DNA from 3 places in the Rhodovibrio salinarum DSM 9154 genome. Region 3 is predicted to be linked to each of the others. Evidence: riboswitches for the same ligand, from Rfam matches in the RefSeq annotation. Region 3 holds a riboswitch; each other region holds the start of a gene.

Region 1 (6,726 bases), 240 kb from region 3:
CTTCTGCGGCAACCGGTCGAAGAAGGCACGGTAGGTGCTAAGGTCCAGCGTCTCCCGGATCTCCCGGCCGTCGTGTGCGGCGTTGGTCGGCCCGGCGGCGATCGTCTCGATCAGCGCGTTGCCGCTTTCGGGGATATCTCCGGTCTGATAGCCCGTCTCCGCCATCGCCCGCAGCAGATTCACTGTGCCCGCCGGCGTATCCAGGCCGACGCCGTTGCCCATCCGCGCGTCACGGTTCGGGTAGTTCGCCAGGATCACTGCCACACGCCGGTCTTGCGGCGATTTATGCCGCAGCTTCAGCCAGTTGGCGGCCAATCTTGCGGCAAAGCGTACACGGCTGTCGACCGGCTGATAGGCCACAACGCTGGTCTGGGTCTTGGGATCGAAGCGCGCCTCCGCCTTGAATGAGACGGCCCGCGACAGGATGCGGCCATCGACTTCCGGCAGGGCCACGTTCATCGCGATGTCGCGCGCGCCCAGACCGTTGGTCCCCGCGCGCCAGGCCTGCTCGGTGCCGCCGGAGAAGACGACCTGCAGCACCGGCGCGTCGATCGCGTCGAACGGCGTCTCGCTGCGTTCGGCCCCCGGCTTGGAGACGGCAAAGCCGGTGGCGTTGAGCACCACGCCGGCGCCGGCCTGCGTCAGCAGGTGGCGGACGGTGTCGGCGCTGACCTGCTCCTTCAGGCTGGCGCAGAAGAGCGGCAGCGCGTTGACGCCGGCGGCTTGCAGTTCCCGGATCAACGCATCCACCGGGGCCAAGTTCGCCGCCTGCACATGGGCACGGTAGAACACGATCGCCGCCACCGGCGCGTCCGCCAGCCAGTCGGCGCGCAGGTCGTCCAGGCTCGGCGCCTCGCACCCTGGCCAGTACAGACCGGCGCGCAGCAGCGGTGCCGGCTCCGCCCAGTCGAAGCCGGCGTGCCCGGCGAGTTCCGCGGCGTAGCCGAGGAAGGCGCGCGCGTTCGCCGGTCCGCCGTGCACGCAGTACTGCCACAGGCGGTGGTAGGCGTCCTCATCCACTGTGGAGCGCTGCGCCAGATCTGCGTCCGGCTGATCGTCGCCCGGCAGCAGGGCGAGCTGGATGCCGCGCGTCTCCGCCAGCATCTGCAGCTGCTCGACGCCGTAGGGCCAGTAGTTGGCCCCGCCCAGCAGGCGCACGACGATCAGCTTCGCGCTGGAACACGTCTGCTCCAGGTAGAGATCGACGGACATGTTGTGGCCGAGCTGCATCAGGTTCGCCAGCCGCAGCTCGGGATAGGCGTCGCCCAGATCCTGGCGCGCCTGCGCCAGATTGGCGAGCTCGGTATCAGCGGCGGACAGCACGACGATCTCGCCCGGGTCCTGACCCAGGTCGACCGCTTCCTGCCCGTCCTGCACGCCACCCGGCGTGGCCTTCAGAAGATGCATCTCGGTACCCGTCGTCCTCGTTTGGCGGCCCGGGCCGTTAGCCCTTCACCGCCGTCTCGATCGCCTGGCGGTCGAGGCCGGTTTCGCCGATCACGACCAGGCGGCCGCCGCGCGGCTCGTCGGCCCGCAGTTCGCGGTCGTAGTAGTGCTGCAGCCGGCCACCCACGCCCTGGATCACCAGGCGCATCGGCTTGCCGGCGACGCTGGCAAAACCCTTCACGCGCAGAACGCCATGGCGCTCGACCGCGGGTTGGATGCGACCGATGATCTCCTGCGGGCTCTTGGGCTCGTCGAAGTCGATGGCGAAGGTCTCGAAATCGTCGTGGTCGTGCTCTTCCTCGTCGTCGTGGTGCGAGGGACGACCGGCCAGGTCGTCCTCGACGCCCGAGCCGAGGCCCAGCATGACTTCCGGATCGACCGCCCCATGGGCGGCGCGCAGCAGCTTGGTGCCCGGACGCAGCTTCGCCTTGAGGTCGGTGACCACCCTGTCCAGCGCATCGGCGGAGAGCAGATCGGTCTTGTTCAGGACCACGATGTCCGCGCAGTTGATCTGATCCTCGAACACCTCCTCCAGTGGACTTTCGTGGTCGAGGGCGGGATCGCTCTCGCGCAACGCCTGTACTTGGTCGGGGCGGGAGGTGAACAGCCCATCGGCCACCGCCGGCGCGTCGATCACCGCGATCACGCCGTCGACGGTCGCGCGGGTGCGCACTTCCGGCCAGCCGAACGCCTGCACCAGCGGCTTGGGCAGCGCGAGGCCGCTGGTCTCGATCACGATGTGATCCGGCTTCTCCGCCCGGTTCACCAGCTTTTCCATGGTCGGCAGGAAGTCGTCGGCGACCGTGCAGCAGATGCAGCCATTGGCGAGTTCCAGGACGTCGTCGTCGCCGCAGCCCTCGATGCCGCAGCCCTTCAGGATCTCGCCGTCGACTCCCAGGTCGCCGAATTCGTTGATCACCAACGCCAGGCGTTTGCCGCCGGCGTTCTCCAACATGTGCCGGATCATCGAGGTCTTGCCGGCGCCCAGGAAGCCGGTGATCACGGTGGTCGGGATCTTGGTGGTCTGCGTGTCCGCGCTCGGCGCGGCGGGAGACGTGCTGCTGTCGTCGGGTGCGGTCATGGCAAAGGGCCCGTTCGTGAGGGGTGGAGTCAGGTGTGCGGGATGTCTTTCAGGGTTTGCGGCAGGCCGGCGGTGACGAAGACGACACGTCCGGCCACGGCCGCGACGGCCTGGTGCAGCCGCCCGGCCTGATCGACGAAGGCGCGCGCCAGCTTGTTCTCGGGGATCACGCCCTGGCCAACCTCATTGGAGACCAGCACCGCCGGACCGGCCAGCGCCGCCAGCGTGTCGCACAGGCGTGCACGCTCGACCGCGACGTCGCGGTCGTGGCCCAGCAGATTGGACAGCCACAGGGTCAGGCAGTCGACCAGCACGGTGCGTCCCGGCGCGGCAGCCGAGGCCAGCGCGCCCGGCAGATCCAGCGGCGCCTCCACGGTCGACCAGCGCTCGCCGCGGCGGGCTTGATGCTCGGCGATGCGGCGGGCCATCTCGCCGTCATGCGGCTCGGCGGTGGCGAGATAGACGCACGCGCCCGGCTGCGACTCCACGAGGGATTCCGCATAGCGGCTCTTGCCGGAGCGCTGACCGCCCAGCACCAGGGTCGCGGGGGCGCTCATGCGCCTGCCTGTGGGATCAAGATCATGTGACGGCCCGAGCTTCCTGTGCCCCTGCTCAGGCCAGCGCGGACGCGCACGGCACCGCCCTGAATACGAGATGGCCAGGGCATGCCATGCACCGCCGGTTTCCCCGCCCGGGCGGCGTCCGCGTTGGCGCGGTCTGGGGCCGGCGGCAGGTCTCCTGGCTCGCGCCCTGCGGCCCCGTCGTCGCGGAGCCGCGTGCCCTGCCCGCCTTCCCGGCTGCGTCGTCTGATACGACGGCCAGTGGCCTACACGGCAGAGCGCCCGATAGCGCTTACAGTTGCGGGGACAGCCGGGGCCTTGGCGACGCACGCCGCACCCCGTTCCCTCTTGATCCCGAGCGAGGGCCGCCCGGGAACCGCCGGCAATGTCTGAGAGGCGAGCCTAGGACAGTGGACGCGCCGGGACAAGCTGGCGTTTGTGTTCCAGGCAACGACGGCGGCAACCACCTCATCCCGTCCCTCCTTCACCTGGCGGAGGGACAGGATAAAGCGCGGCGCACCTTATACAGCGCTGGCGTGACGGCGCTGCTGGGTAGACTCGAGGTAGGCGTCGAACACACTGGACACGGTACGCAACAGCGGCCGCCCGCTTTCGAGCACGGTGACGCGGCCACCGGTGATCCGCAGCAAACCATCCTGCTCCATCTCACGCAGCTGCTCGATCGCGTTGTCGAACACGCTCGGATCGGCACCGTGCCGTTCCGCAACCTCGCCCACGTCGACGGTCATGAAGCACATCACCTGTTCAATCGCGTCCGAGCGCATCGCATCGTCGGTCCCGATCGCCACGCCTTTGACCGTGGGCAACTGACTATCCTTGATCGCCGCCGCATAGTTCGGAACGTCGCGGTGGTTCTGCGTGTACCCCTGCGGCGTCTTGCCGATCGCCGAGGCCCCCAGGCCGAGCAGTGCGGGGGCCTGGTCGGTCGTGTAGCCCTGGAAGTTACGATGCAGCCAGCCCTCGCGCAGCGCCTGGGCCATCGAGTCCGTCGGCTTGGCGAAGTGATCCAGGCCGATCGGCCAATAGCCGGCGCCGACCAGCCAGCCGGCAGCCTCGCGATACTGCTGCCAGCGCTCCTCGGTGCCCGGCAGGGCATCTTCCGGGATCAGCTTCTGATGCTTCTTCATCCACGGCACGTGGGCATAGCCGAACACCGCCACGCGATCCGGCGACAACTCCAGATTCTGGCGCACCGTCTCATGCAGATCGTCGATCCCCTGGTACGGCAGGCCATACATCAGGTCGAGGTTCAGCTTGTTGACCCCGTGCTTGCGCAGCAGCTCAACGCACCGCGTGGTCGTCTCGTGCGACTGGATACGGTTGATCGCGTCCTGGACCTTCGGATTGATATCCTGGACGCCGATCGACGCCCGGGACAGGCCCGCCTCGGCGAAGGCCGCGATCACCTCTTCCGACAGCCCACGCGGGTCGATCTCGACGGCGACTTCGGCATCCGAACGCAGATCGAAGTTGTGGCGCAGGCGCGTGAACACGCGATGGACCTGCTCGGCGTTCAGGATCGTCGGACTGCCGCCGCCCAGGTGGATCTGCGACACCGCCCTGCGGTCCCCGATCGTGCGCGCGACCATGTCGATTTCCTGCAACAGCAGGTCGACGTAGCGTGCGACCGGCTCCGGCCGGTTCACCACGGTCGTATTGCAGCCGCAGAACCAGCACAGGCTGTCGCAGAACGGCACGTGCAGGTAGAGCGACAGCGGCGCACCCTCGGGCAGGTCACGCAGCCAATGGGCGTAGACCCCAGGCGTCACCCTATCGCTGAAGTGCGGCGCCGTGGGATAGCTGGTGTAACGCGGCACGCGCCCATCATACTTCTCCAGCAGCTCGGTGGTGGCGAGCTGGACATTGTCGGTGGGCGCAACGGTGGCGGCGGGGGTCGGGACGTCGGTGATCGTGCTCATGTGTGAACCCGACCACAGCGCTGGGTCGCTGTCCTTGATGTACCTCAAAAACCATTGCACCGACACTGACCGGTGCACATGAAAAGGCCCCCGGGGGTGCAACCCCGGGGGCCGTCGCAGTCGCAAAACGGAAGTGCGTCGGTGCGTTCTGGCAGAGCCAGCGACCCCGTGCCCGTGGACACCGCCACTAGGCGCCAGTGGTTGTGTCCACCGGCATGTCGGCGCTGCTCAGCACCCGCTTGCGCAACTCCTGCAGGGCGCGGTGCTCGATCTGACGCACCCGCTCCTTGGAGATGCCGAGTTCCTCGCCCAGTTCGGCGAGGGTAGTCGATTGTTCCTTGAGGTGGCGTTCGCGGATGATGTGTTGCTCGCGCGCCGGCAAGGCGGTGAGCGCGGCCTTCAGCCACTTGCCGCGGACCGCGTTGTCACGCGACTTCTGCACCATGTCTTCCGGCGAGGGGCCGTCGTCGACCAACAGGTCCTGCCACTCCGAAGACCCATCCTCGCCCAGCGGCGCGTTCGCCGACTGGTCCGGTCCCGCCAGACGAGCTTCCATGTTCTCGACCTGGCTGAGTTGTACCTTCAGCTCACTGGCGATCCTGTCGCGCGCATCGACGTCGCTGACCTTGCCATCGGCACTGGCGATCTTCGCGCGCAACCGGCGCAAATTGAAGAACAAGGACTTTTCCTGCGTGGTGGTGCCCAGGCGCACCATCGACCAGTTGCGCAGGACAAAGTCCTGAATGGCCGCGCGAATCCACCACACCGCGTAGGTGGAGAAGCGTACCTCGCGCTCGTGATCGAACCGGGCGGCCGCCTGCATCAGACCCAAGTTGCCCTCTTGCAGCAGGTCGGACATGTTCAGGCCATAGCCGCGGTAGGCCGTCGCTTGTGACACCACCAGTCTGTGGTGGGCGCTCACCAGTTCGTGGAGAGCCTCTTCGTCGCGGTCCTCGGTCCAGCGTTTGGCGAGATCGGTCTCGCGTTCGCGGGACAGCAAGGGAGCTTTCATCGCCTCGCGGATAAAGCGCTGCGTGGCGGCTTGGCTGTCAATACTCTCGCTGGACACCATAGCTTCCATCCTGCCGTTGAAGATCAGCCCGTCGTGCCCGCCTAGCGTTCGCCTTATACGGCTCTGTTCTTATTTACGCGGCTCCGCCTCCCCTAGATCATTTGGACCCCAAAGATGATCACATATCCACGAAGTAGTTCAAAATGCGCCCGAACGGCCCGGTCATCTTGAGCGGTGCGTCCGTGACCGCCAGGCAGATGCAATCACATTCCTTACCGGCCACCGGCTGGTGGGTGACCTCGTCATCCGCGACCGCAACGTCGCCCCGCGCGTAGCGACCGGTCGCGTCGGTGAAGCTGCCTTCCAGCACCAGCGTATATTCAGCCCCATCGTGCGTGTGCTGGGGAATGCCGGCGCCGGCTGCGATCCGCAGCAGCCGCGTCTTATAACCTGGAACGTCCGGCAGCAGGTCGAGTTCCGCGACACTGCCGCCGCGCTGGCGCCAGGCCGACGTCCCCGCCGCCCCAGCCAGGTAGTCCCGCAGCGGCGCAGGTACATCGGCAGCGATACGCACCCCCTCCGGCAGGGCCGCGCGGGTCCGCTCCGCATCATCGGCCGGCGCCCTGGCCGTCCCGCCATCGGCGACCACCGGCGCATCGGCCTCGATGCGCGCCATGACAGCCTCGA
Region 2 (6,726 bases), 930 kb from region 3:
AGGACCATCCAGGACACGGCCGAGAAGAAATACCGGATCGGAATCGCAAGCAGGCCGCGGTAGAGCAGCCACCCAACGAGGACGCCCGCCACCAGTCCCAGGGCACCGCCCAGCATCATCTGGGACCAGGCCCCGCCGGATGCGGCCAGGCTGTAGAGGAACAACACTGTTTCGGAGCCTTCCCGCAGCACCGCCAGGGCTGTGACCAGCCCGAGTGCCGCCAAGGGGCGGGCGCCGATCTTGACGTCATGGCCGACCCGGCGCATCTCGTCGGCCATCTGCCGGCCGTGCGCGGCCATCCAGGCGTTGTGCCAGGCCAGCATCGCTACGGCGAGTAACAATACGCCTGCGTTGAAAAGCTCTTGACCCCGGCCTTGCAGCAGGTTGGCGAGCCCGTTCGCGAATGCGGCGACGACCATCGCGCCGAGGATGCCGATGGCGATCCCGCCACCGACCCAGCGGCCCCGGCCGACGACGCCGCGCGTGGCGCCAAGGACGATCGCCACGATCAGGGCCGCTTCCAGGACTTCACGGAAAACGATAACGGCGGAACCAGCCATTGTGGCTACCCCTTCCCCTTACTTCGCGATCAGCGTGCCCTGCGCGGTGTCCTGGTGAAATTCGCCGAAAAAGCCGTATTCGCCCTCTGGGAGCGGACCGACCCAGACGGTGCCCTTCGAATTGCCCGACAGGATCTTTTCCCGCCGAAGATCGTGACTCTCGAATTCTTCGGGGGTGGGATCCTGGTTATCGATGATGAGCCTGACCCGGATTTTCGCGGGCACCTCGAGCGTAGCGGGGACGAACTTGTGGTTCTTGATGACGATCGTACGGGTTAAATTGTCATCGGCTGCGGCCGGATGGCTGGAGAGCGATGCAGCTGCGAGCGTGACTGCGATGAGAGCGCCGAGTGCGGCACGAAATTTCATAACGATGTCTCCTGGGCCTTTGAGGCCCGTCTTCTTGCGCACAAACCTGTAAAGTCGCTACTGCAGTTCATTCGCAATAACAAGAGGGATCACGCCGGCTGTTTCGGGATAGCTTGGCAGGCGGTTATCCAAATAGGCGATGTGAAATTGCAGTTTTCTGGGGCGTCAAGAGCACGACGGACCGTCATATCGGCGCATAAAGCTGTACACTGCCGGCCTTAACTGCGCAGCTATGTCGCAGGTGTCGCAGATCGCGTGTTCGAGCCGCGCGCGGCTTACCTCAGGCTCCGATCCGCCGTATGTGGACAAGATCATCACCTGTATGCATGGCTCGCGCGCGGTGGCGTAAATCAGCGCGAGTCAAAACGGGGCGGCGCTGCTCCTGTCAGCGCCGCCCCGCTATATGCTGCAGACTTCGTCTGATTTGGCTTTAAGAAATCCGGCGGTAGAAGGCCGCGGACAGGGTCCCGATCAGCACCCAGAAGATCGCACTCACGATAATCGAGGTGGCGGCGAAATGACCGGCGAGTTCGGGGGGGACGGCTCCGCCGATGCTTTCGGGCTGCGGTGCGCCGACCAAATGCGGGATGACCGCGACGGCGACGCCAAGCGCCTTAAGCAGGTAATTCGGCGCGAACACCAGCAGACCGAGTCCGGCCCCGGCGCCGGCCACCGCGAAACACCACCAGAGCTGCCGCGCCTGAAGGTCGGCCGCCATCGAGCCCGGCGCCTCCGGCGGCAACCCGAGTGCCGGCGCCAGGGTGAACACGGCAAAGCCGGCAGCGCCCCAAAGCAGGCCGACCGTCGGGGTCACCGTGCCGCCATGCAGCGCCATTCCCGCGACCACCAGCAGGGCAAAGCCAACCCCCGCGATCAGGTTCGCGAGCGTTGAATAGAACGTGCGTTCCAGACCGTCGTCCGGCGCCCAGGGTTCGCCTGCGCCAGCAGTGTCCGCATGTGCTTCGGCCCCGCTGTGGACGAACTTCAGCAGGCCGCCGGACATGTGGGCGTGTTGGGCATGTGGGGTAATCAGGCCAGCGTCATGATGGCCGCCGCCTTCGAACTCCTCTGCGTGCAGGATGATCGGCGTCGTGGTGAAGCTGTGAACGACCGAGATCGCGGCGCCCGCAAGCAGACCGGCGGCAATCGCCGCCAGGAAAATCCGTCTGAACATGAGGCCCCCTTAGTGGCAGGGGAAGGCGAACGCGTGGCGCGAGTCATGCGCCGCGTTGTGGATCGTGGTCGGACTCGCAAACCCGACGCCCGCGATCAGCACGACACCGAATAGAATGGCCGCAAAAGCTGCGGCTAGGATCTGTGTCCGCTCGTGCGTGCCCGCGTGACCCGAAAGGCCCGGTGCAGACTGTTGATTGGATTGGTAGCTCATTTCATTCCCCGTCTTGACGCACCGCCCGTGCGTGCTGGATGGCAGGTGCCGGAGCGCATGTGGCATGTCTCCAGCCGTTACAGGCTCGCGGCAGGTTTCCTGGCTGGCGGGTCGTAACCGTACCCCCGCCTTCCCAGGCTCGGCGCATGGTTGCGCAGGGCCCAGTGGCGTGCTGGAGGTCGGCTCGCCGCTCACAGTTGCGGGGGCAGCGCCGGACTTGCACCGGCTTCCCTCATCGTCCCCAACGGGAACCGTCGAGCGGGAATCAGCTTAGAGCGGGGCGCAAAGGTGCGCAAGGACGACAACGGAGACTGGCGGAGAGAGACTGGCTGTTGGAGACGCGCAGGCACGGAAAATCGTTCAAAGTGAACCTGTTAGGCGACATCAGTTAGAATCGCGGTTGTCAAACCGGGCCTAATCGGCATTGCGCCAGATAGTCCGCATGACTTCGAACAGAAACGCGGTCGACAGTCCGAACAGCAGCATGCCCGCGGCGGCTTCGAAGCTTCCCAGCAGCCGCCAGTGGGGCGACGCGGTCACGTCGCCGTAGCCCACGGTCGTGAAGCTGGCTGTGGAGAAGTACAGTGCCGGCTCCATCGTATCGAATTCGCCAACCCACAGGAACGCGAGCGCCCAGATCCAGATTTGCAGGATGTGGGACAGAAACGCGGCCACCCCGGCTTGCACCAAGATGGAAAAACGTCTTGGCCCTTTTGGCCGCACGGTATGGCGTGTGACCCAGCGTTTGAGGCGGACGGCCACGGTGTCGAGGACGATTGCGTGAAGACCGACGCACAGCGCGAGAAGCCCGGCGCCTAAAGTCATCTGGACAAGCACGTTCAGAGGCCAAATGCGAGAGGAACGCAGTGTTGCGGGGCGTCTAATCATAGCGCATCAGAGATCAGACAAACACATCGTAGCGAGTTTTGTGACCTCGCTGGCTAGACGCGCGCGCCGGATCGCCCTGATACATGTATGTACAATGGCTAGCGTGGTGCGTGCGCTGGTGCGTCCAAGCGCGTGACCTGGAGCCGGATTGCGCGTCAGCTGGGTGAGGCCTGCTGGGGCACGTCCCCTTGGGAACGCCGAGGTTGTATACGGGAGAACGGAGATGTCGTTCCAGCAATTCAAGTACCTGGATGCGCTGGCCCGCCACCGGCATTTCGGCCGCGCCTCGGTGGCGTGTAATGTCACGCAGCCCACGCTGTCGGCTGGCATCCGGGCCCTGGAGCAGGAGTTGGGGACGCGGCTCGTCCATCGTACGCACCGGTTCGAGGGGCTGACGGCAGAAGGCGAGCGGGTGCTCGCCTGGGCGCAGCGCATGTTGTTCGAGTGGGAGAATCTGCGTGGCAACCTGCTGGACGTCGACGCTTGTCTGAGCGGTCGCCTGCGTCTGGGGACGATTCCGACAGCATTGCCGGCGGTTTCGGTGATCACGGAACGGTTGTGCCAGCAGCATCCCAACGTCAGTGCAAACGTGCTGTCGATGACTTCGAACCAGATCCTGGAAGGGCTCGAGCAGTTCCGTCTGGATATTGGCCTGACCTATCTGAATAACGAGCCGCTGCCCGATCTGGAGACGCTGCCGCTGTACCGCGAGCGTTACGTGCTGCTGACCCCACGTGATGGCCCGTTTGGCGCCCGTCGGACGGTCACTTGGCAGGAGGCCGCCACGCTTCGGCTTTGTCTGTTAAACGGGGACATGCAGAATCGCCGGATTATCGACGGCGCTTTCCACCAGGCCGGCGCGGACCCGACACCGCGGGTGGATACCAATTCGATCGTCACCCTATGCGCACATATCCATCCGGGCGGCTGGTCCAGCGTTCTGCCGGCGGCGCTGCTCTCCACGATCGTCCAACCGGCAGGTGCCGTAGGTGTTCCGCTGGTCGAACCGGAACTGACCCCGACCGTCGGCTTCGTCACGCGACGCACCGAGCTCCCGTCGCGTCTGATCACCGCAGCTTGGTCTTGCGCGCGCGATTTGCCGCCACATACCCTGACGGGCCGGGACGATGAACTGCCGCTGGCACGGGTAGATAGCGCTGGCGTGACGGCTGATTAATAGCAAAAATCTATCAGACTATTGGATTATTCGTTTTGACGGGTGGCCGCCGTGCCGGTTCCGTTCTGGCGCTGCGAACGGCTGCCTGATCGCGCTCACATCACTAGCCGCGATCACGGGCTCTGGATGGCACGGGCAGTCAAGTGTCCGGGCCCGTAAGGCCTTGGGGAGGTTCACATCATGGCAGGGTTTCTCGACAAGGCGCGGATCGTCGCGCCTCGAACGTTCAACCGCTGGCTGATTCCGCCGGCAGCGCTGGCCATCCACCTGTCGATCGGCCAGGTCTATGCGTTCAGCGTGTTCAACGAGCCGATGACCCGGATCATCGGCATCGACCAATCCGCCCCAGGCGACTGGGAACTGACGACGCTGGGCTGGATTTTTTCCATCGCGATCGCCGTACTTGGTCTGACGGCCGCGTTCGGCGGACGCTGGCTGGAACGTGTCGGCCCGCGTAAAGGCATGGTCGTCGCGGCCACGGCTTGGGGCGGCGGCTTCCTGGTGGCTGCGCTAGGCTGCTGGTTGCATTCGATCTGGCTGGTCTACCTTGGCTACGGGGTGTTCGGCGGGATCGGGCTCGGGTTCGCCTACATCTCGCCGGTGAAGACGCTGATCCGCTGGTTCCCCGATCGGCCGGGCATGGCGACCGGCATGGCCATCATGGGCTTCGGCGGCGGTGCGATGATCGGCTCCCCGCTGGCGGTCGAACTGATGGACGTCTACGCCGGCCCGGACTCGGTCGGCGTCGGGGCGACCTTCGCCACGATGGGCGTGATCTACTTCGTCATGATGATGTTCGGTGCGCTGATCGTCCGGGTGCCGCACGACGACTGGCAGCCGGCCGGCTTCAAGCCGGAGCAGGCCAGCGGCAACCGGCTACAGACGCAAGGCCACGTGCACGTCGATCAGGCGCTGCGCACCCCGCAGTTCTGGCTGATCTGGGCTGTGCTGTGCCTGAACGTTACCGCGGGCATCGGCGTGCTCGGCCAGGCCTCGGTGATGAGCCAGGAGATGGTCGGCGTCTCCGCCAACGCCGCGGCCGGCTTCGTCGGCCTGCTCAGCATCTTCAACATGCTGGGGCGGTTTATCTGGTCCAGCACATCCGACTACATCGGGCGCAAGGCGACCTATTCGACCTTCTTCATCCTGGGCATCCTGCTCTATGCCGCCGTGCCCAGCATTGCCTCGGGCGGCGTGATCACGCTGTTCGTGCTTTGCTACCTGATCATCATCTCGATGTACGGCGGCGGCTTTGCGACGGTGCCAGCCTATCTGCGCGACCTGTTCGGGACCGCCCACGTCGGTGCCATTCACGGCCGGTTGCTGACGGCCTGGTCGGTGGCCGGCGTGCTCGGCCCGGTGTTGATCAACTACCTGCGCGAGTTCCAGCTCAACCAGGGCGTACCGCCGGCAGAGGCCTATTCGCTGACGATGTACATCATGGCCGGGCTGCTTGCCGTTGGCTTGCTGTGCAACCTGGCGATCCGGCCGATGGCGGACCGTCATCTGATGTCCGAGCGCGAACTGGCCGCCGCCGCAGAATAGCGAGGTTAAGACCATGGCACGCCCAAGCTATCAGGAGACTGACCCGATCGACCGCGAAGCCTCCGCCATTGCCGGGGAGGAGCACGTCGACCCGGCAACCGGCCGGCTGATCGGCGTCTGGGCGATCGTTTTGATCCCGTTGCTCTATGGGGTCTACAACACCATTCTGAAGGCATCGGCCCTGTTCTAGGGGCTGGTTCAGCAGCCCGCCGACCTTGCGCGCCGGGCGCGCGGGCTGCTGCGCCGTGCCCGACGGTAAGATCGCGGCGTCCCCAACGCCGTTCCGAACGAGCTGGACGCGCTCCGTGCGCGGTCCCACGTTCGTCGCGCACGTCAACGCAAGCCGAATTCACAAAAACATTGAGAGGGGGGCATTGTGCCCAGCGATATCGATATCGCCCGCGCTGCGGACATGCAGCCGATCAAGCGCGTTGCGGAAAAGCTCGACATCCCAGCGGACGCGATCCTGGAGTATGGACCCTACAAGGGGAAGGTGTCCTACGATTATCTGCGTTCGATCCAGAACCGTCCGCGCGGCAAGTTGATCCTGGTGACCGCGATCAATCCGACGCCGGCGGGCGAGGGTAAGACGACCACGACCGTGGGGCTGGGCGATGCGCTGAACCGGATCGGCAAGAGAACGGCGATCTGCCTGCGCGAGCCCTCGTTGGGCCCCTGTTTCGGCGTGAAGGGAGGGGCCGCCGGCGGTGGCCATGCCCAGGTCGTCCCGATGGAGGACATCAACCTGCACTTCACCGGCGACTTCCACGCGATCACCAGCGCACACAATCTGCTGGCCG
Region 3 (6,726 bases):
AGTCGATCAGCCCCACCGAGTAGATCAGGTCCTGAGCCGGCATCTGCTCCAGGAACGCGCCGGGGCGCAGCAACTGCATGAACGAGGTCCACAAGCAATCGACACGGGCCCGGCCGCCGTGTTGCAGAACCCGCCGCCGGCTTTCCGTATGCGCCAGGTCGAGCGCACGGCGGTCTTGATCGATCAGGGTGAAGCGGGTCGATCCCGGCAGGCTGAGCGCGTCGAGATAAGACTGCACCTCCTGCGCCGGGCCGGAGCCAAGCGAGGTGATGTGCGTGGTGTCCTCGCCGTTCTTATCGAACACACAGTCGGCGATCTCGTCCTTCATCATCAACATGCGGTTGGCGACGAACTCACCAATGAACACGCCCAAGCGGTGACAGATCTGGTTGTACGCGCCGGTGCCTTCCCACTTGTTGTCGTAGATCTGCTGCATCAGCAGGAAATCGCCCGGATAGCCGAAAGGCTTGTCGTACCCGCGGTGCCAGATGGGTCCGCCCACCAGCTCTGGGGTCAACACCTCCTCGGTGAATTTCTTGGTCGCGCGTAGCCGGGCGGGATCGTCCATCAGCGGCCACAGCATGGCATTCGCCTCGAGCCACAGCTCGCGCCAGCGTGGCACAACCTGTTCCTCGCAAAACTCCAGCATCCGCTGTGTGATCTGCTGATGGTTCGGGCCGCTGGTATCGATCTTCTCTTCCATGCGCGCCAGTGTCCGGCGGGTATGGCGCAGCAAGGCAACCGTATCGGAGACCAATCGCCGGTATTCCGGCGCCACCAAATGCATGTCTGGGGCGGAGTGAAACGCCAAGTCACCACGCAGAACGCTTTCCCAATACTTCTCGACCAGACCGGTCATATCCAGGTGCCGGTCGACCAGCCGCATGCCGATGGTCGCGCGCCCGGCACTAACCGTGCAGTGACGAATCTCCGCCATCGACGCGTGGATCACCTCGCCCCGCACCGACAACCGAACCGGCACCCGCTCGCCGATCCGCCGCGACCAATCGCGACTATCGTCACGCCGACAATGATCGACCGCACCGATCCCGCCGATCGACACATCCTGCAGCACGAGCGGCTGCCCGCCGAGGGTGATATCAGGCACGCCCTGTTGGAATAGGTCCTTCGCAGCGAACCGTTCTGGACGGTAATGGACCAGGTCGCCTTCACCACCCTTAAGTTGCTCGTAAGTCTGCATCACTACACCCCTTTGTGCACCACGGTCCTATCGCGGCTTTCATCAATACTAACGAACGCTCCGACTCGCCCCGAATTCGCCTCCCGGGTCGTCGCGCACAAAGAGAAAGCCCCAAAGAAAATTCGTTTACAATCTAGTAACCTTATTTTTTGTGTGCTTTAATATTATGTTAATTTTTATTATTTAGTTAACATTTAGTTAACACAACTTTGTGATGCTTTATGGGTATGTTAATCTTATAAGTTATGACTGAAAATACAAAATCAAACTAATTTACTCGGATAATTACCGTGGGCACGACACGGCATCGGTGTTTCATCCGCTAAGCAAGCCATTTCGCCCCAACAGAGCGCGCAACCCCACCACCCTCGCGTGTATGGACCAGACAGTTCACACTGCTTTGAGGATTTTAAGATTCATCATTCTCATCGTAATGAAGCACCGCACCGGGATCGTATTTCCCGGCAACCCTCGACGGACGAAAACCGCCTGCTTACGGTAGCCCCTGCCGCTGATCACGGACATCTCGTCAGGCGCGTCGAATAGCTCCGTTGAACCGGTTGTTAAGGCGCAATCCTCAACCAGTTCATCGCGCCGGCTTATCGGGTGAGCCACGAGCGCACCCAATAGGAAGACGAAAACGCGATTCCGTTGCCCCCCGATTCGTCCCTTCAAAACCGGATATCGACGGATTAAAACCAGCAGGAAGGCTTTGTGAGCACGTCTCGCTTGCCCAGAAGCATCGACGATCAACCACCCGCTCGTAGGTTCGTCCGGGATGCGGCGATTCGAATAATAAATTTCCGCCCTCGCCTGCCCGTGGGACGGAAATACCCATTGAAATGGCCACTGAATGCGATAATTAAGGGGGAAGAGGTAAGCCGGTTCCGAAGGCTCATCAATCCACCTCACAGTTTGTTTGGAAGGCTCCGCGCTTTAAGCGGGTGATGTGCTAAATGTCGAGTAATGGTCTGTCGTCGAACGCGCAGCCGGCCAGCGGCGATGGCGCGGCTGGGCCCCGTAAACGTAAAATCGATCGCAGCGAATGGCCGAAGCTGTTGGCCCGCCGGCAGGCGGGTGCCACGCAGGCTCAGATCGCGCAGGACTACGGTGTGAGCCAGGGCACCGTCAGCCAAATCCTGAAACGCGCCCGGGCCGAAGCTGAGGGCCAGCCGGTTGCCGATCTGGATGGTGAAAGCGCGAAAGAGGCTGAGGGCCCGAGCGAGCCTGCCTCCGTCGCCCAGTCTCCAGCTGCACAGCCGGCGCAATCGCCAGCGCCAACGAGCCATCAGGCGGCCCCTGCTGCTGGCGATGCACCCGAGAGCGGCCCTGCGAGTACTGCATCGGTGAGTGCGCCCGCCAACGATGCCGCAACGCCGCGGCGCACCCTGACCACGCGGTCTCGTGCCACGACGGACAGCGTGTCGCCTAGCAGCACGCCGGGCGCTTCGACCGCACCAAGCGTGCCCACCGCCCCAGCTACCAGCGTTTCTGCGGCAACATCCGATGGCGATGGCCGGAGCAGCCCCAATGCCGGACCAGCGGGCGGCAAAGACGTGGCCGTCGAAGCCGGCCGGCGCAGTGGGAATCCGCTCGCGGACCGTCTGCGGGAAGCGACCGAGCGATGTGCCCAAATGGTCGATGAGAAAGCCGCGTCCGAATCGCTTTCCTCGGCCGTGCACGAGGTGCGTCGCGCGCTGGCGGCCATCGAGATCGACGCGGCCAAGCAGAATTCTCCGGCCGCGCAACGCCCGCGCCAGGCGCCGCCAACACGCCCGAGCCAGTCCTCGGCTGCACCGGCAGCGCAGGCGCAGCAACCTCCGCGCGCGCCCGAACCGCTGGAACCGCCACGCCGCGAACCGGGCGTCGATCCCAACAAGGCCGCGGGCCGGGTGAAGTTCTTCAAGCCCGAAAAGGGATTCGGGTTCATCATCCCGGATGATGGCGGCGACGACATCTTCGTCGGTAAGGACACGGTTCAAGCCGCCGGGATCGACCGCCTCAGCGAGGGCGACCGTGTCCGCTACACCCCGGGACCGGGCGCCAAGGGCCTGGAAGCCAAGACGATCGAACGGATCGGCTAGAGCAAGACCGGGCAAGCTTGGATCATCTTGCCTGGGGCTCTTGCTCCAAGGTCGGTGCGATCACGCGCGGTTGCACAACGACCCGGCATCCAGTCTGGGTGCCGGGTCGTTATATTTTGACCAATCGGCTGTCGAAAGCGGCGATCAGCTGTGCTTCTTGGCTTCCGCGATCCAGCCGCGCACGCGCTCCGCGGTGATCGTCCGCGAGTCCAGGTCCTTGGCCACGCGATCCGCATCCGCGCCAGCCAGATCGGCGAAACTGGTAATGCCGAGTTGGGCCAGCTTGGTCTTCATCGCCGGGCCAATCCCCTTGATGTCCGTAATATCCTTTGGGGATGCCGAGCCGCTTGCCGATGTGCTCGACCCCGCGCTCTTGGCTGTATTTTGCGCCCCACCCTTGGCCGCCGTCTTCGCGCTGCCACTCTTGGCGGCACCGCTTTTCGTAGCGGAACTCTTGGTCGTCGTACGCTTCGTGCCCGTCGCACCGCGCTTACTGGTGGAGGTCTTCTCCGCAGCGGAGCGGCGTTGACCGCTTGACCGGCTTGCCGCACTGCTGCCGTGCGACGTTGCGGATTGATCGGCTACGCCTTGCGCGCGTGCGGTGCCCTGGGCGGCCTGGCCTTGTTCCTCGTCGGAATCGGAGACCCAGAAGAAGGCCCGCGCCCAGTCAAGCCCCTTGCGCAGGAAGTCGGCAATCATGATACGCCCCCGTTTAGCGGTCAGTCCCGGCACCGCATTGATGCGCGGCGCTTGCCAGTGTCACGCGAAAACGCGACATGATAAAGTGCAGACGCATCTATTTCTCATTGTTTAACCGCCATTCGGACGACGCCTGCAATTGATGCGGTAGATCGAGGTCTACTCAGCCGGTTGGCTGGACACATCCTGTTCAGACCGCCCACGCAAGCTCACTCAGATTTTTGCGCTTCGCACGCCATGCGGCGGGCGGTCTCCACGAGTTGGCGCAACTTGGCCGGCTGACTGATGTCGAACCCGGCGTCCGCGCCTAGCTTGACCGCGTACTGCGGATACTCGTCCAACCCATGGGAATAGACGATCAGCCGTTGATTGGGCCACATACGGCGTATATCGCGCAGGTATTCGAAGCCATCCTTCTCCGGCATCACGACATCGAGCAAGACCACGGTGTAGACGGGCTCAAGCACTTCTGAGGTTGGCCGGTCGCAGGGGTCCTGCTCACACACCTGCATCCCCTCCAGCTCAAGAGCCGCACGCAGATGCCCCCGTATATGCGGGTTGTCGTCAATTATCAGGACCATTCCTAGCATTTTTCCAATCATATTTTCAGGTTGAAACCTGCCCCCAAAAATCCATTCATTTATCTTCACCCGAATCACGGGAAAGCAATATCTGACACACCACGCTCACAGAACATCAAAATAATTATGATATGCGCACGTCTAATCCAATAAATATTTATATTCACCCCAATGAATCATAAAGAACTGAGAATCACGAAGACCGGACCAAAATGACACCCAATATCCAAACCGAATGGGCCTACCGACGGCTATCCGATCAGACTTTCGTTCGAAACACGGGTTGGAAAGGGTGTCGCGCGCCGCTCTGCGTGGTTGTTCATAACGTCGGGCTTGGCTAGCCTCGTTAGCGTCGACGGTTCCCGACAACGGGGATCCGAGGGAAGCCGGTGCAAGGCCGGCGCTGCCCCCGCAACTGTGATCGGCGAGCCGCCTCCCGCGAACGCCACTGAGGCACGTGTCCTAGAACAGCGCAAGCTGGGGGCCGGACACGACCTTGGGAAGGCAGAGGGGCGGCAACGACCCGTAAGCCAGGAGACCTGCCGGTCGACGCAAGCCAATACACACGCGAGGCGGAGGGCCTCGGAAAGGAAAAGACATGCTGAAGAAATTCATCATCGCGGCCGCTTTGACCCTCGCCGCCCTCGCGCCGGCAAGCGCGCACCACGAGGGGGAAGTGACCGCCAAGCACGGCATCAAGGTCAGCCACGGCTGGACCGTCGCCACCGCGTCGATGTCCGACGGCATCGAGGTCTACATGACCATGTGGAACGAAGGCGAGACGACCGACAAGCTGGTTGGGGCGGAATTGCCGTTCGCCGACGACGCCGTGATCCAGGCGCAGTCGATTTCCGAAGACGGCGAATTGGAGATGCGCGATCTCAAGGCCGTCAACCTGAAGCCGGGTCAGGCGATCACGATGCACCCCCAGGGCGTGCACCTGGTGTTCAACAACGTTCAGCGGGTGCTGCGCGCCGGCGACAGCTTCCACGCGCATCTGGAATTCGCCAAAGCCGGCGAGGTCGAGGTCGAGATCACCGTCATGGCGCCGGATCACGCCAAGGAAATGATGTAGACGTCTCTCCCGGACGCCGGGGCCTTCACGGCTCCGAGCGATGATCCGTTACCACCAAAAAAAACGGGGCGGCACCGATGGGGGCGGTGCCGCCCCGTTTGCGTTCAAGCGCCACGACGATCACAACGACGGCGGCGCGGCCGCAAACACGCCAGGTTCCTCGATGGGGCGCGCTATTCCCCAACCGTGCGGTTCAGGAAGTCGCGAATCTTCTCTGCCTGGCTCTGGATGTTCAGCACCCCGTTCAGGTGTCCCCGATCGCCCGGGATCTGGGCACGCGCCACCGGTGTGCCGTCACTCTCGATCATCTGCTGTGTCTGATCCGCAAGACCGGGGAAGAACACCAGATCGCCCTGCGCCTGCAGCATCAGGGTCGGGGCGTCGATCGCCTTCAGACCCGCTTCAGGCGTCTCGGCATCGCCGGCGATGAACAGCTGGTTTGCTTTGACCAGATAAAGGAAGTGATTGGCGTCGGCGGATGACGCGCGGTCCTTGGCCACCTTGTCCAGGGCGGCTTCGACCGCATAGCGATTGTCGAACGACTTCGCAGGGTCCGCGTCCTTGGCCGCCCACTTACGTCCAAAGGCTTTCTGCGCCCAGGGCCAGTTCTGGGCGTGCAGGGTCACCGTCTTGAGCGCGGCGGCCAGACCCGCCTTCGGCCGGTCGCCGCCGTAGTAGTCGCCACCGTTCCAATTCGGATCGAGCCGGATCGGCTGCGCCCAGATATCGAGCCAGCCGATCAGGAAGGGGTCGGCGAAACCGTTGCCGATCACTGGAATCACCCGCTCCACCATGTCGGGGTAACGCGCCGCCCAATCGTACGCTTGGAGCGCCCCCATCGACGCGCCCATGACCGCATGCACCTTCTCGATCCCGAGATTGGCGAGCAGGCGCCTTTGGACGCGCACGAAGTCCCCGATCTCCACGATCGGGAAGTCCATGCCGTAGGGCTCGCCTGTCTCTGGATTGATGCTGGCGGGCCCGGTGGTGACCACCTGCGCGCTGCCGACGTTCAGGTTCACGAGCGAGTCGACCGAGATCACATAGTACTTGTCGGTATCGATCGGCTTGCCGCTCCCGATGATG

Evidence for each region. Region 3 has a riboswitch for cobalamin ahead of RHOSA_RS0115140 (copper chaperone PCu(A)C). Riboswitches for the same ligand answer to the same signal wherever they lie in the genome.
Region 1: it holds a riboswitch for cobalamin, as region 3 does, so the genes downstream of both, cobU (bifunctional adenosylcobinamide kinase/adenosylcobinamide-phosphate guanylyltransferase) here and RHOSA_RS0115140 (copper chaperone PCu(A)C) in region 3, are expected to answer to the same signal.
Region 2: it holds a riboswitch for cobalamin, as region 3 does, so the genes downstream of both, RHOSA_RS25950 (CbtB domain-containing protein) here and RHOSA_RS0115140 (copper chaperone PCu(A)C) in region 3, are expected to answer to the same signal.

The regions. Positions count from the first base shown of each region.
Region 1 is NZ_KI911559.1:3,034,063-3,040,788, forward strand. It holds gene cobN (cobaltochelatase subunit CobN) at 1-1,407, opposite strand, end outside; gene cobW (cobalamin biosynthesis protein CobW) at 1,445-2,527, opposite strand; gene cobU (bifunctional adenosylcobinamide kinase/adenosylcobinamide-phosphate guanylyltransferase) at 2,557-3,084, opposite strand; cobalamin riboswitch at 3,239-3,483, opposite strand; gene hemN (oxygen-independent coproporphyrinogen III oxidase) at 3,609-5,027, opposite strand; gene RHOSA_RS0114075 (RNA polymerase factor sigma-32) at 5,215-6,099, opposite strand; gene RHOSA_RS0114080 (ChrR family anti-sigma-E factor) at 6,218-6,726, opposite strand, start outside.
Region 2 is NZ_KI911559.1:2,336,763-2,343,488, forward strand. It holds gene RHOSA_RS0110765 (FTR1 family iron permease) at 1-560, opposite strand, end outside; gene RHOSA_RS0110770 (cupredoxin domain-containing protein) at 579-929, opposite strand; gene RHOSA_RS0110775 (CbtA family protein) at 1,360-2,103, opposite strand; gene RHOSA_RS25950 (CbtB domain-containing protein) at 2,113-2,382, opposite strand; cobalamin riboswitch at 2,389-2,588, opposite strand; gene RHOSA_RS24745 (potassium channel family protein) at 2,731-3,141, opposite strand; gene RHOSA_RS21925 (LysR family transcriptional regulator) at 3,428-4,381, shown strand; gene RHOSA_RS21930 (L-lactate MFS transporter) at 4,562-5,926, shown strand; gene RHOSA_RS25150 (MFS transporter small subunit) at 5,940-6,116, shown strand; gene RHOSA_RS0110810 (formate--tetrahydrofolate ligase) at 6,303-6,726, shown strand, end outside.
Region 3 is NZ_KI911559.1:3,269,215-3,275,940, forward strand. It holds gene RHOSA_RS0115115 (class I SAM-dependent methyltransferase) at 1-1,201, opposite strand, end outside; gene RHOSA_RS24840 (cold shock domain-containing protein) at 2,158-3,285, shown strand; gene RHOSA_RS24410 (helix-hairpin-helix domain-containing protein) at 3,430-3,984, opposite strand; gene RHOSA_RS0115135 (response regulator) at 4,194-4,565, opposite strand; cobalamin riboswitch at 4,905-5,127, shown strand; gene RHOSA_RS0115140 (copper chaperone PCu(A)C) at 5,164-5,640, shown strand; gene RHOSA_RS0115145 (E22 family MetX-like putative esterase) at 5,814-6,726, opposite strand, start outside.